One region of the Streptomyces sp. CAU 1734 genome, then DNA from elsewhere that is predicted to be linked to it. Evidence: riboswitches for the same ligand, from Rfam matches in the RefSeq annotation. Region 1 holds a riboswitch; each other region holds the start of a gene.
The links. Region 1 has a riboswitch for thiamine pyrophosphate ahead of AAFN69_RS26130 (thiamine ABC transporter substrate-binding protein). Riboswitches for the same ligand answer to the same signal wherever they lie in the genome.

Region 1 (4,398 bases):
TAGTTGAGCTCCCCGGGCATGCCGATCAGCCGGGCGACGGCCACCGGGAGGGTCGGATTGTCGGGGCGGGCGATGAAGACGGTCGCGCCGAATTCACCGAGCGAGACGGCGAAGGCGAAACCCGCCGCGATCAGCGCGGCCCGGCGCACCATCGGGAAGTCGACCTCGCGCCACACCCGCAGCGGGGAGGCGCCCAGCACCGCCGCGGCCTCCCGCAGCCGCCCGTCCACGGCCCGGAGCACGGGCAGCATGATGCGTACGACGAAGGGGACCCCGACCAGGGCCTGCGCCAGCGGCACCAGGATCCAGGAGGTGCGCAGATCGAGCGGCGGCTCGTCCAGAGTGATCAGAAAACCGAATCCGACGGTCACGGCCGAGACCCCGAGCGGCAGCATCAGCAGCCCGTCGAAGCCGCGCAGCAGCCGTCCGCCGGGACGGGCGAGCGCCGCCGCGGCGAGCCCGCCGACGACCAGCGCGATGACGGTGGCGGCCACCGCGTACTGGAGGGAGTTCCCGATGGCGTCGATCGGCGGTACGAGGAAGGCGCCGCCGCGTTCGTCCACGGTGGTGAGCGCGCGGTAGTAGCCGAAGCCGTACCCCTCGGAGGTGCTGAGGGAGCGTTCGACGAGCACGAGCAGGGGCGCCAGCATCAGCGCGACCGTGACGAGCACGCCCCCGAGCAGCGCCTTCTGGCCGAATCCGCGCGGCCGGCGGGCGGTCGAGGCGGGGTCCACCAGCCGCAGGGCGCTCTCCCGCTTCCGTACGGTGCGGGCGTGCAGGGCGAGGACGGTGCCGACGGCCGCGAACTGCACCAGGGTCAGAACGGCCGCCGTGCGCAGATCGAGGAGCTGGGCCGTCTGCCGGTAGACCTCCACCTCCAGGGTGGCGTAGGTGGGTCCGCCGAGGATCTGGACCACGCCGAAGGAGGTGAAGGTGAAGAGGAAGACCATCAGCGCGGCGGCGGCCACGGCGGGCGCCAGCGCGGGGAGGGTGACCCGGCGCCAGGCGGTGAACCGCCCGGCGCCCAGCACCCGGGCGGCCTCTTCCTGGCGGGGGTCGAGCTGGGACCAGAGCCCGCCGACGGTCCGGACGACCACCGCGTAGTTGAGGAAGACATGCGCGAGCAGGATCGCCCAGACCGTGGTGTCCAGCCGGATGCCCCAGAGCTCGTCCAGGAGTCCGCCGCGTCCCAGCAGTGCCAGGAAGGCGGTGCCGACGATCACGGTGGGCAGGATGAAGGGGACGGTCACCACGGCGCGCAGCAGCCCCTTGCCCCGGAAGTCGAACCGGGCCAGGACATACGCGCCGGGCAGGGCGATCAGCAGGGTGAGCGCGGTGGAGGCGAGGGCCTGCCAGGTGGTGAACCAGAGCACACGCTGAAGGTCGGCGCGGCCCAGCACCTCGCCGATCCGGTCGAACTGCCAGGCCCCGCCGATCCGCAGGCCGCGGCCCGCGATGGCGGCGACGGGGTAGGCGAAGAAGACCGCGAAGAAGGCGGCGGGCACGGCCAGCAGGCCGAGCCGGGCCGCGGTCCCGTGCCGGGGCCGCCGCTGTGGTGCGGGTGCGGCGGCCCCGGCCTCGGGCCCGGCTACTTCACGACGAGCGAGGACCACGTCTGAATCCACTGCTCACGGTTGTCGGTGATGCGGTCGGGGGCGATGGTGCCGGGCCGGTCGGCCTGCTCGCCGTGCTCGGTGAAGAGCGCGGGCAGCTTCGCGCCCTCGACGACGGGATTGACGAACATGTTGAGCGGCATGTCCTCCTGGAACTGCTTGGAGATCATGAAGTCCAGCAGGGCCTTGCCGCCCGCCTCGTTCTTCGCGCCCTTCAGCAGTCCGGCGAACTCGATCTGCCGGAAGCAGGTGCCGGTGGCGACACCGGTGGGCGCCACCTTCGGCTGCGGCTCGGCGTAGAGCACCTCCACGGGGGGGCTGGAGGCGTAGGAGACGACCAGCGGTCGGTCCCCCTTGGCCTTCTTGCCGCCGGCGGAGCCGGAGAACTCCTCGTTGTACGCCTGGTCCCAGCCGTCGACGACCTTGACGCCATTGGCCTTGAGCTTCTTCCAGTACTCCTGCCAGCCGCTGTCGCCGTACCTCGCGATGGTGCCGAGGACGAAGCCGAGGCCGGGCGAGGAGGTCGCGGCGTTCTCGACCACCAGCAGATTCCGGTAGGCGGGGTCGGCCAGATCGTCGAAGGTCTTCGGCGGGGCCAGCTTCTTGTCCGCGAAGTACTTCTTGTCGTAGTTGACGCAGATATCGCCGGTGTCGATGGGGGTGACGCGGTTCTTCGCCTTGTCCAGCTGGACCTCGGGCACCACCCGGTCCAGGCCCTTGGCCCGGTAGGAGGTGAACAGGCCCTGGCCGAGGGCGCGGGAGAGCAGGGTGTTGTCGACGCCGAAGAAGACATCGCCCTGCGGGGAGCCCTTGGTCAGGATCTCCTTGTTGAGGGCGGCCCCGGCGTCACCGCTCTTGAGCACCTTGACCGTGTAGCCGGTCTGCTGGGTGAATGCCTTGAGCACCGACTCGGAGGCGTTGAAGGAATTGTGGCTGACGAGGGTGACGGTCTTGGACTTCTCGCCGCCCGCGCCGTCCTTCTCCGCCTCGCCGCCGCAGGCCGCGAGGACGGTGACGCCCAGCGCGGTGACGACCGCGGTGGCCGTGATTCTCCTGGTGCCGCTCATGCTCACTGAGATCACTGAATTCCTCCTGGGTGTGACCAGGAAGAGACGCGGCCCTGACCGGCTCCCGGGAAGGGAGCGCGGGCAGGGCGCAACAGCTTGAGTAATGACCGAACTCCCTACCCGGAATGACCCGGGCGAGGTTCAGAGGGTCTGCGGCCTGCGACGGCCGCACTCTCAGCGCTGTGGCGCTCCCCTGTCGGAAAATGTATGCAGATGTCATCCATGTGGATGTTCGAGCCCAGCGTACAGGGCGGCCCCGCGGGGCGGCAGACGCCGGTACGGGACCTGTTCGGTCCCGTACCGGCCGCGGGGTCCGGTGCGGCGGCGGTCCGCGTCAGCGCTCCGCGGCGGCGAGCTGGCCGCAGGCGCCGTCGATCTCCTGGCCCCGGGTGTCCCGGACGGTCACCGGCACCCCGTGGGCGGCGATGGCCTCGACGAACGCCTTCTCGTCCTCGGGGCGGGAGGCGGTCCACTTCGACCCCGGGGTGGGGTTGAGCGGGATCAGATTCACATGGACGCGCTTGCCCTTGAGCAGCCGGCCCAGCAGATCGCCCCGCCATGCCTGGTCATTGATGTCGCGGATCAGGGCGTACTCGATCGAGACCCGGCGGCCGGACTTCTCCGCGTACTCCCAGGCCGCGTCCAGCACCTCGCGGACGTTCCAGCGGGTGTTGACCGGGACGAGGGTGTCGCGCAGCTCGTCGTCCGGGGCGTGCAGCGAGACGGCGAGGCGGCACTTGAAGCCCTCGTCGGCGAAGCGCAGCATGGCGGGGACCAGGCCGACGGTGGAGACGGTGATCCCGCGCTGGGAGATGCCGAGGCCGTCCGGCTCGGGGTCGGTCAGCCGCCGGATGGCGCCGACGACACGGTTGTAGTTGGCCAGCGGCTCGCCCATGCCCATGAAGACGATGTTCGAGAGCCGTGCCGGGCCGCCGGGGACCTCGCCGTCGCGCAGGGCGCGCATGCCGTCCACGATCTGGTGGACGATCTCCGCCGTGGAGAGATTGCGGTCGAGTCCGGCCTGGCCGGTGGCGCAGAAGGGGCAGTTCATCCCGCAGCCGGCCTGCGAGGAGATGCACATGGTGACCCGGTCCGGGTAGCGCATGAGCACCGACTCGACGAGGGTGCCGTCGTGGAGCCGCCACAGTGTCTTGCGGGTGGTGTCGTTGTCGCACGAGATGTGCCGGACAACGGACATCAGATCGGGCAGCAGCTCGGCGGCGAGCTTCTCCCGGGCAGCGGCCGGGATGTCGGTCCACTGGGCCGGGTCGTGGGTGTACCGGGCGAAGTAGTGCTGCGAGAGCTGCTTGGCGCGGAACGGCTTCTCGCCGATCGCGGCCACGGCGTCTTTGCGCTCGGCGGGGCTGAGGTCGGCGAGGTGCCGCGGCGGCTTCTTGGCTCCGCGGGGCGCGACAAACGTGAGTTCTCCGGGCTTGGGCATGGTGCATCCAGTGTCGCAGAGATACGACAAGAGGCTCGCCACCCTGTGGATAACGAGCCTCTTGTGGAAAACATGCAGGTCAGCCGCTTGCCCTGCACGGGCCGGGAGCACCGGCACCCGGTCCCGCCCCGGCCGCGCGCGCGTTCCCCGCAGGGCCCGCGTGCGCGTTCACCGGACCCGCGTACGCGTACACCCGGTCACTTGGTCACCCGGTCATCCGGTCACTTGGTCATCCGGAGCCGACGAAGATCACCAGCAGCAGCCAGACGATCGGCGC
Region 2 (4,398 bases), on a different contig from region 1:
CCAGGCCGAGGTCTTGATGAGTTTCCTTGTATCCGAGGAGCTCTCGTTCCGGATCCCGGTGGAGCTCCGATACGAGACGGGAGATCCGTACGCCGTGCGGATGACCTTTCATTTGCCCGGGGACGCTCCCGTTACCTGGGCGTTCAGCCGGGATCTGCTGCTGGACGGGATCCTCTCGCCCAGCGGGGACGGCGATGTCCACATTGCCCCGACCGAGCCGGAGGAGCTGTCCGACATCGGGATCCAGCTCCAGGTGGGCGGTGACAGTGCGTTGTTCCTGGTGAGCGCGGCACCGATCGTGGCCTTCCTCGACCGGACCGACAAGCTGGTGCCCCTGGGCGAGGAGCGGGCCTTCGGCGATTTCGAGGCCGATCTCGACAAGGCGCTCAAGGGCATCCTCGCCGAAGCGGGGGAGAACGCGGGCTGAAGCCGGAGCGCATGCGACAGCGGTACGGCCACCGGCGCCCGAGGGTGCCGGCACCGGCGAAGGACCCCGCACGGGGACCGGCCGCGCCTACTTCTTCCGGCGCCGGCCCCTGCCACCGAGCCCCGGCAGCGCGCCGCGCCCCGGCGTCCCGCCGGACTGCTCGGGGGGTACGGACCGGCCCGTACCCCCGCCACGCACGGTTACCGGCGCACCGCGCTCCGCGGCACCGCCGGACGGACGGTCGGCGGAGACCACCAGGGCCGCGAGCACCGTCGTCACCGGCACCGAGGCGACCAGGCCGATCGACCCGACGAGAGTGCGGACGATCTCCTCCGCGACCAGTTCGCTGTTGGCCACCGTCCCCACACTGCTCTGTGCGATGGAGAAGAGCAGCAGCAGTGGCAGGGCCGCGCCCGCGTACGCCAGGACCAGGGTGTTGACCACCGACGCGATGTGGTCGCGTCCGATCCGGATACCGGCCCGGTACAGCCCCCGGGGGCCCATGGCCGGGTCGGCCTGGTGCAGTTCCCACACCGCCGAGGTCTGGGTCACGGTCACATCGTCGAGCACGCCGAGCGAGCCGATGATCACCCCCGCGAGCAGCAGACCGCTCATGTCGATCTGGGGGTAGAGGCCGTGGATCAGCCCGGTGTTGTCGTCGGTGTTGCCGGTCAGATGCGCCCAGCCGATGAAGAGCGAACCCAGCACCCCGATCAGCAGCAGGGAGATCAGGGTGCCGAGCACCGCCACCGAGGTGCGGGCCGTCAGCCCATGGCACATGTAGAGCGCGATCAGCATGATCGCGCTGGCCCCCACCACCGCGACGATCAGCGGATTGGAGCCCGCCAGAATCGCGGGAAGGATGAAGAACGTCAGCACCCCGAAGGAGACGGCGAGCGCGATCAGCGCCATCACCCCCCGCATCCGCCCCACCAGAACCACCGCCAGGGCGAAGATCCCGGCCAGCAGCGCCATCGGAATCGTGCGGTCCACATCGATCACCGAGTACTGGAGCCCCTTGGGGGCGTCGGGGGCGTAACCCGCCACCACCCCCTGGCCCTTCTCCAGCTTCCGTGACGAAGCGGGCTGCACGATCTCGGTGAAGGTGCGGCCCTTGTTCTCCCCGGTGGTGATCTTGATGGTCGCCTTGCCGCATGTGCCCTTGCGGGCCTCGGCCGCGGCGCGGGCCTGGGGCGTGGCGGGTTTCTCGGCCGGCGGCACGCCGGCGTTCACCGAGTCGCAGTCGACCTTGTCGACCCGGACCACCTCGGCCTGCTCGGTCTGCCGGTCGAAGCCCACTCCGGTGCGTTCATGGCCGGGTGCGCTGCTCGGCCAGAGCACCATGAGGCCGACCACGACCGCCGTGGCGAAAGGAATCAGCACGGCGGCGATCACCCTCCGCAGATGGCGGGAGACCGGAGCGGCCGGGCCATGGCTGTGACTGTGCCCATGCCCGCCGTGGCTGCCGTGCCCATGTCCGCCGTGCCCGTGACCCGGGGGCGGGCCGGTTCCGCCGGCGGGTGCCGGGGCGGGTTCGGGCACGACACCGCCGGCGGGCGCGAAGGAGCGTCCGGAGTCCGCCCCGGGGGCGGCCCTCAGGGGCTCGCGCGCCGGCTCGAAGTCCTGGTCGTACGCCTGCCCGTGCTCCGGTGCCGGATGGTGCCCGGCCCCGTACTCGTACCCGGGCGGATGGCCGTGTTCCGGCTCCCGGCCGGGTGCTTCGGGTGCCGTCCCGGGCCACGGCCGCTGCCGTGGCGGGCCGGGTGGCTGCTGGTGGTCGGGCCCTTGCGGCGGGCCGGGCGGCGAAGAGGTCACCGACCGATCATCGCAAGAACGGCGGGGGGCCTCTGTTCAGCGCGCCAGAAATGACGCTAGCGTGGTGACACCTTTTGCACACGCGGGAGCTCGGAGCACCGGGCTGAGAGGGCGCTGACCTCCGTACAAGCCGTTCCGGCGACGCCGGCACGACGGCTTCGGACATCGCTGCGCCGACCGCCGAACCTGTTACCGGGTAATGCCGGCGTAGGGAGTAGGTCTGATGACCGTTCAGGATGCACGCACGCCTGCCGTCGTACCAGTCGTCGCGGACGGCACGCGCGAGCCGGGCTGGCACAAGGGGTATGTCGAGGGCTCACGCCCCGACCTCCGGGTGCCGGTCCGCCAGGTGCACCTCACCAATGGCACGGATGTGACGCTGTACGACACATCCGGCCCATACACCGACCCGTCGGTCCCGACGGATGTCCGCCGGGGCCTGGCACCGCTTCGGGAGGGCTGGATCATCGCCCGGGGCGACACCGAGGAGTACGCGGGCCGCCCGGTCCGCCCCGAGGACGACGGGCTCAAGCACACCTCGCCGCGCGGCGGGCTGAAGAACCTCGACGCGGTCTTCCCGGGCCGCCCGCGACAGCCCCGCCGGGGCCGGGACGGGCGGGCGGTGACCCAGCTTGCCTACGCCCGCCGGGGCGAGATCACCCCGGAGATGGAGTACGTGGCCATCAGGGAGAACGTCTCCCCCGAGGTGGTCCGCGAGGAGATCGCGGCCGGCCGGGCGGTGCTGCCCGCCAATGTGAACCACCCCGAGATCGAGCCGATGATCATCGGCAAGCGGTTCCTGGTGAAGGTCAACGCCAACATCGGGAACTCCGCCGTCACCTCCTCGATCGAGGAGGAGGTCGAGAAGATGACCTGGGCCACGCGCTGGGGCGCGGACACCGTCATGGACCTCTCGACCGGCCGCAACATCCACACCACACGGGAGTGGGTGCTGCGCAACTCCCCCGTCCCGATCGGCACCGTGCCGCTCTACCAGGCGCTGGAGAAGGTCGACGGGAAGGCCGAGGAGCTCACCTGGGAGATCTACAAGGACACCGTGATCGAGCAGGCCGAGCAGGGTGTGGACTATATGACCGTCCACGCCGGGGTGCTCCTGCGGTACGTCCCGCTCACCGCGCGCCGCAAGACCGGAATCGTCTCGCGCGGCGGTTCCATCATGGCCGCGTGGTGTCTGGCCCACCACAAGGAATCGTTCCTGTACGAGAACTTCGAGGAACTGTGCGAGATCCTCGCGGCGTACGACGTGACCTACTCGCTCGGGGACGGGCTGCGGCCGGGCTCGATCGCGGACGCCAATGACGAGGCGCAGTTCGCCGAGTTGAACACGCTCGGGGAACTCAACCGCATCGCCAAGCGTTTTCAGGTGCAGACGATGATCGAGGGCCCCGGTCACGTCCCGATGCACAAGATCAAAGAGAACATCGACCTTCAGCAGGAGATCTGCGAAGAGGCTCCTTTCTACACCCTCGGTCCGCTCACCACTGATGTGGCGCCCGCGTACGACCACATCACCTCCGGTATCGGGGCAGCCATGATCGCCTGGTGGGGCACGGCGATGCTCTGCTACGTCACGCCCAAGGAGCACCTCGGCCTGCCGAACCGGGACGATGTGAAGACCGGGGTCATCACCTACAAGATCGCCGCTCACGCGGCCGATCTGGCCAAGGGGCATCCGGGCGCCCAGGAGTGGGACGACGCGCTGTCGGACGCGCGGTTCGAGTTCCGGTGGGAGGACCAGTTCAATCTGGCCCTCGATCCGGACACCGCGCGGGAGTTCCACGACGAGACGCTGCCGGCCGAGCCCGCGAAGACCGCGCATTTCTGCTCCATGTGCGGGCCGAAGTTCTGCAGCATGAAGATCTCGCAGGACATCCGGCGCCGGCACGGGCAGACGGAACAGGAGATCGAGGAGGGGATGGCGGAGAAGTCCAGGGAGTTCGCGGAGACGGGGAACCGGGTCTATCTGCCGCTGGCGGATTGAGCGACGCGGCACCCGGAGGCCGTGCCCCGACCACGACCCCGAGGCCGTGGTCCGGTGCCGGGCGAGGGCGCCGGCTCATCGGGAGTGGTCACCCGGCCCGGGTGACCACTCCCGGCCGGGGGCCGGGGGTCGCTCCCGGCGGGGTGCGCTTCCG
Region 3 (4,398 bases), on a different contig from region 1:
GGTGAGAACGGTGTCGCCGATGGCGAGCGGATCGTCGGACATCGCGGGCTCAGCCTCCCTGGACAGCGGTGAGAACTTCGATCCGGTCGCCGTCGCCGAGCGGGGTGTCCGCCCACCGGCCGCGGGGGACGACGGTCTCGTTGACCGCCGCCGCGACTCCGGACCGGGCGGTGGTGAGCTCGGCGATCAGGGTGTCCAGCGTGGTTCCGGTGGCGAGTTGTCGCCATTCGCCGTTGACGGAGACGGCAGGGGGCACAGTGGTCATACGGGCTGCTCCAGAGGGGCGGCGGGGGAGAAGCGTCGGGGGGTGAAGGGAAGGGCTTCCGCCGGCAGGGTGCCGGTCGTGAGCACGGTCGCCATCGCGTCTCCGGTGACGGGGGTCAGGAGCACCCCGTTGCGGTGGTGGCCGGTGGCCAGCAGCAGGCCGGGGAGCGCGGTCGGGCCGAGCAGCGGGGCGTTGTCGGGCGAGCAGGGGCGCAGTCCGGCGCGGGTCTCGGTCAGCGGCAGTTCGGTGATGCCCGGCAGCAGTTCATGGGCGTCGCGCAGCAGTTCGTACACCCCGCCCGCGGTGACGGTGGTGTCCCAGCCCAGCTCCTCGCTGGTCGCGCCGACGACCAGCTCACCGTTCTCGCGCGGCACCAGATAGACCTGGCTGCCGCGGACGACGGCCCGGACGGTCCGGGTCAGGAAGGGGGCGTATGCCCTGGGCACGGCCAGGCGCAGCACCTGGCCCTTCACCGGGCGGACCGGCGGCACCGCCTCGTCGGGTACGCCGTCGAGCCGGCCGCTCAGGCTGCCGCCCGCCAGCACCACCTGGCCGGCGGAGAGCTCGGTGCCGTCCGTCAGCCGGGCGCCCGCCGCCCGGTCATGGGCCACCGTGAGGCGCTCGGCCCAGCCGCGCCGGAATTCCACCCCGGCCCGCTCGCAGGCGGTGACCAGCGCGGAGGCCAGCCGGCGGGGGTCGACCTGGTGGTCGCCGTCCACCCGGAGCCCGCCGCGCACCCCCGGCGCGAGCATCGGCTCCAGCCGGCGGCACTCGCGGCCGGTGAGCCACTCGGACTCCAGGCCGGAGCGCCGCTGGAGGGCGTGCAGCTCGCGCAGGTGGGCCCGGTCGTCGGCGTCGAGGGCGACGGAGAGGGTGCCGCGGGCGCGGTAGCCGACGCGCTCCCCGCTCGCCTCCTCCAGCTCGGCGGCGAAGGCGGGGTAGCGGCGCGCGGAGGCCAGGTTGAGGGCGAGCAGGGTCTCCTCGCCGTAGTGGAGTTCGGTGACGGCGGCGAGCATTCCGGCGGCCACCTGGGCGGCTCCGCCACCGGGTTCCGGATCGGCGACGGTCACCCGGGCACCGCGCTGCGCGGTGCGCCAGGCCGTCACCAGACCGATGATTCCGCCGCCGATCACCAGCACATCGGCGGTGTCCGGCGGCCGGCCCCCGGTGTCCCGGGTCCGGGGGATGTTCGCGGTGCCCGTCGGAGGGCTGTTCGGGGGGATCTGCGGCATGGGCGGTCGGCCCCTCCCTTCGCCGGCATGACCCGGATCAGGTTCGTACGGTCGGAGGCCGGCCAGCCCCCCTCTCAGCCCGGTGCGTCCGGGCTCCCGCGAGTGCTTTACGGTGGCCACCCTAACCAACGGTCCCGGCTCGCGGTAAGGCGCGGTGAGCCCGGTTCGGCACAAGGGAGCAGCGCAATGGCACGGTCGCTCGACGGACTCGTACTCGCACCGGTGGCGGATCAGGCCCCCGGTCAGGTCGGCACCCGCACCCGGTTCGGCTATCACGAACGCGACGGCCGCGTCTGGGCCGAGTACGACGGCGGTGACGTGGTTCACGGGCGTCTGGTGGGCACCCGCGAGGGAGACCGGCTGGATTTCCGCTACGTCCAGCTGAAGACGGACGGCACCACCTCCTCCGGGCACTGTGTCTCGGTCGTCACCGAACTGCCCGACGGGCGGGTGCGGCTGGACGAGACGTGGGAGTGGGAGTCCCAGGAGGGCAGCGGCACCAGCGTGGTCGAGGAGGTGCGCCCGCCCGCCCCGGGGATATCCGCCGGCACCCATTCCTGACGTGCCATCAGGTGCGGGTGCGTATGGTTGATCCGTGAGCGAGCAGCGGAGTGAAGAGCGGACGCCGAGGGTGGTCGTCGTCGGTGCGGGCATGGCGGGGGTGCAGACCGCCGTGGCCCTGCGGGAACAGGGCTTCACCGGTGACATCACCCTGATCGGCGCCGAGCCCCATCAGCCCTACGACCGGCCCCCGCTCTCCAAGGCGGTCCTGCTGGGCAAGGCCGAGGGGTCCGCCTTCGACATCGACTTCGAGGATCTCGGCATCGAGCTCCGGCTCGGCTGCGAGGTGACCGGCGTCCGGCCCGGGGACCACGAGCTGGACACCGGGGCCGGGCCGGTCCCGTACGACACCCTGGTCATCGCCACCGGCGCGGAACCGCTCACCCTCCCCGGCACCGAGGGGGTGCCCGGGGTCCATCTGCTGCGCACCCTCGACGACGTGGACCGGCTCCGGCCCGTCCTCGCGGAGAAGCACCGCATCGTGGTCGTCGGCGCGGGCTGGATCGGCGCCGAGTTCGCGACCGCGGCGCGCGAGGCCGGCTGCGAGGTCACCGTGGTGGAGGCCGCCGAGCGCCCGCTGGCCGGCGCGCTCCCCGCCGAGGCCGCCGCCCCGATGGCCGGCTGGTATCCGGAGCACGGCGTCGAGCTGATCACCGGCGCGCGCGTCGCGGGCATCGAGCCGGGCACCGTCCTGCTCGCCTCCGGGCGGCGCGTCGAGGCCGGCGCCGTGGTCGTCGGCATCGGGGCCCGCCCGGCCACCGGATGGCTCGCGGGCTCCGGGATCGCCGTCGGTCCCGACGGCGCGATCACCGCCGACGCCGGACTGCGCGCCTCCGTGCCCGATGTGTACGCGGTCGGCGACTGTGTGTCCTTCCCCTCCGCCCGCTACGGCCGGCGCCTCGTCGTGCACCACTGGGACAACGCCCTCCAGGGCCCGCGCACCGTCGCCGCGCGCGTGGTGGCGGCCGGCCCGGCCGGTCCCGGCGGCCCGCCGCCCAGCTACGACCCGGTGCCGTACTTCTGGTCCGAGCAGTTCGGCCGGTTCGTGCAGTACGCGGGCGACCACCACGGCGCCGACACCACCCTGTGGCGCGGCGATCCCGCCGAGCGGGCGTGGACGGTGCTCTGGCTCCGCGAGGGCGCGCTCGTCGCCCTGCTCACCGTCGACCGCCCCCGGGACCTGGCGCAGGGCCGCAAGCTCCTGCTCTCGGGCGCCCGGCTGGATCCCGTGCGGGCCGCGGACCCCGCCGTCCCCCTGAAGGCGGCGTCGAGCTGAAGTCGACCCGCTCCCGATGCGCCGCTCTGACCAGGTAATATGGCCGGGCATTGGTGTTCGGTGCGCCACTTGGGGCCGAGCCCCGCTACCGGCTGTCAGTCCCGGATGGCACGCTTGTCCCGTGACCGAGATTGACGCAAACATCGATGCTCTCGTCCCCGCCTGGCTCACCCTCCCCGACATCGCCGAAAACCTCGGTGTCGAGGTGACGCGCGTCCGGCAGCTGGTCAAGGAGGGCCAGCTGATCGCCGTGCGCCGAGGTGAGAACCGGGCGCTTCAGGTACCCGCCGCCTTCATCGACGGCGACAAGGTCGTCAAGGGCCTCGCCGGCACCCTGACGCTCCTGAGGGACGACGGCTTCACCGACGAGGAAATGCTGGAGTGGCTCTTCACTCCGGACCCGAGCCTGCCGGGCACTCCCGCACAGGCGCTCAGCGAGAACCGCGGCACGGAGGTGAAGCGCCGCGCACAGGCGCTCGCCGTCTGATGCGCGGCCGGGGAAGACCCCCGGCCGCAGCGGCGAAACACCCACACCGGCGCCCGCGCAGCCATGCTCCGGCGCCGGGACACCGATGCCCCCGGTACGGGCCGAGGCGCCGATGACCCGATGTCATCGCCGGCGTGCCCGTCACCCCGCCCACAGGCGTGAGCCGGATCCCGGGCGCCGTCGCCCATCCGCCGTGTGCCGATGACACGGACGTCCGGGCCCGCGCGCCGATGCCGTGACACCGCCGGGCGAAGGCCGCCCGGCGGTGTCACGGCGGGCCCCGGCGGTGTCCGGGCGGCCGAGGGGCGCGTACGGTGCCCCTGCGGGCCGCCCGGGCACCGCCGACCACCCAGGGGGGACCAGCCATGCCCACGAGCCAGGAGCCGCAGCCGGGAAGCCGCCCGGAGACATCCGGAGGAAGCCGCCCGGAGCCGTCCGGAGCCCCGCCCGCCCCGCGCCCCTCGCTGGCCGGAGCCCGGCTCTACCTCTGTACCGACGCGCGCAAGCGCCGGGGAGACCTCGCCGCATTCCTCGACGCGGTGCTCTCCTCCGGTGTCGACGTCGTGCAGCTCCGGGA

Region 2: another riboswitch for thiamine pyrophosphate. It lies ahead of thiC (phosphomethylpyrimidine synthase ThiC); the one in region 1 lies ahead of AAFN69_RS26130 (thiamine ABC transporter substrate-binding protein).
Region 3: another riboswitch for thiamine pyrophosphate. It lies ahead of thiO (glycine oxidase ThiO); the one in region 1 lies ahead of AAFN69_RS26130 (thiamine ABC transporter substrate-binding protein).

The regions. Positions count from the first base shown of each region.
Region 1 is NZ_JBDQQP010000014.1:142,166-146,563, reverse strand. Features, by position in the region: gene AAFN69_RS26135 (iron ABC transporter permease) at 1-1,511, opposite strand, end outside; gene AAFN69_RS26130 (thiamine ABC transporter substrate-binding protein) at 1,589-2,680, opposite strand; TPP riboswitch at 2,776-2,885, opposite strand; gene rlmN (23S rRNA (adenine(2503)-C(2))-methyltransferase RlmN) at 3,015-4,121, opposite strand; gene AAFN69_RS26120 (phosphatidate cytidylyltransferase) at 4,351-4,398, opposite strand, start outside.
Region 2 is NZ_JBDQQP010000001.1:706,363-710,760, forward strand. Features, by position in the region: gene AAFN69_RS02960 (SsgA family sporulation/cell division regulator) at 1-427, shown strand, start outside; gene AAFN69_RS02965 (YibE/F family protein) at 515-1,969, opposite strand; TPP riboswitch at 2,315-2,473, shown strand; gene thiC (phosphomethylpyrimidine synthase ThiC) at 2,466-4,244, shown strand.
Region 3 is NZ_JBDQQP010000002.1:9,607-14,004, reverse strand. Features, by position in the region: gene AAFN69_RS03770 (thiazole synthase) at 1-42, opposite strand, end outside; gene thiS (sulfur carrier protein ThiS) at 50-265, opposite strand; gene thiO (glycine oxidase ThiO) at 262-1,497, opposite strand; TPP riboswitch at 1,495-1,607, opposite strand; gene AAFN69_RS03755 (hypothetical protein) at 1,684-2,058, shown strand; gene AAFN69_RS03750 (FAD-dependent oxidoreductase) at 2,093-3,334, shown strand; gene AAFN69_RS03745 (Rv2175c family DNA-binding protein) at 3,456-3,821, shown strand; gene thiE (thiamine phosphate synthase) at 4,187-4,398, shown strand, end outside.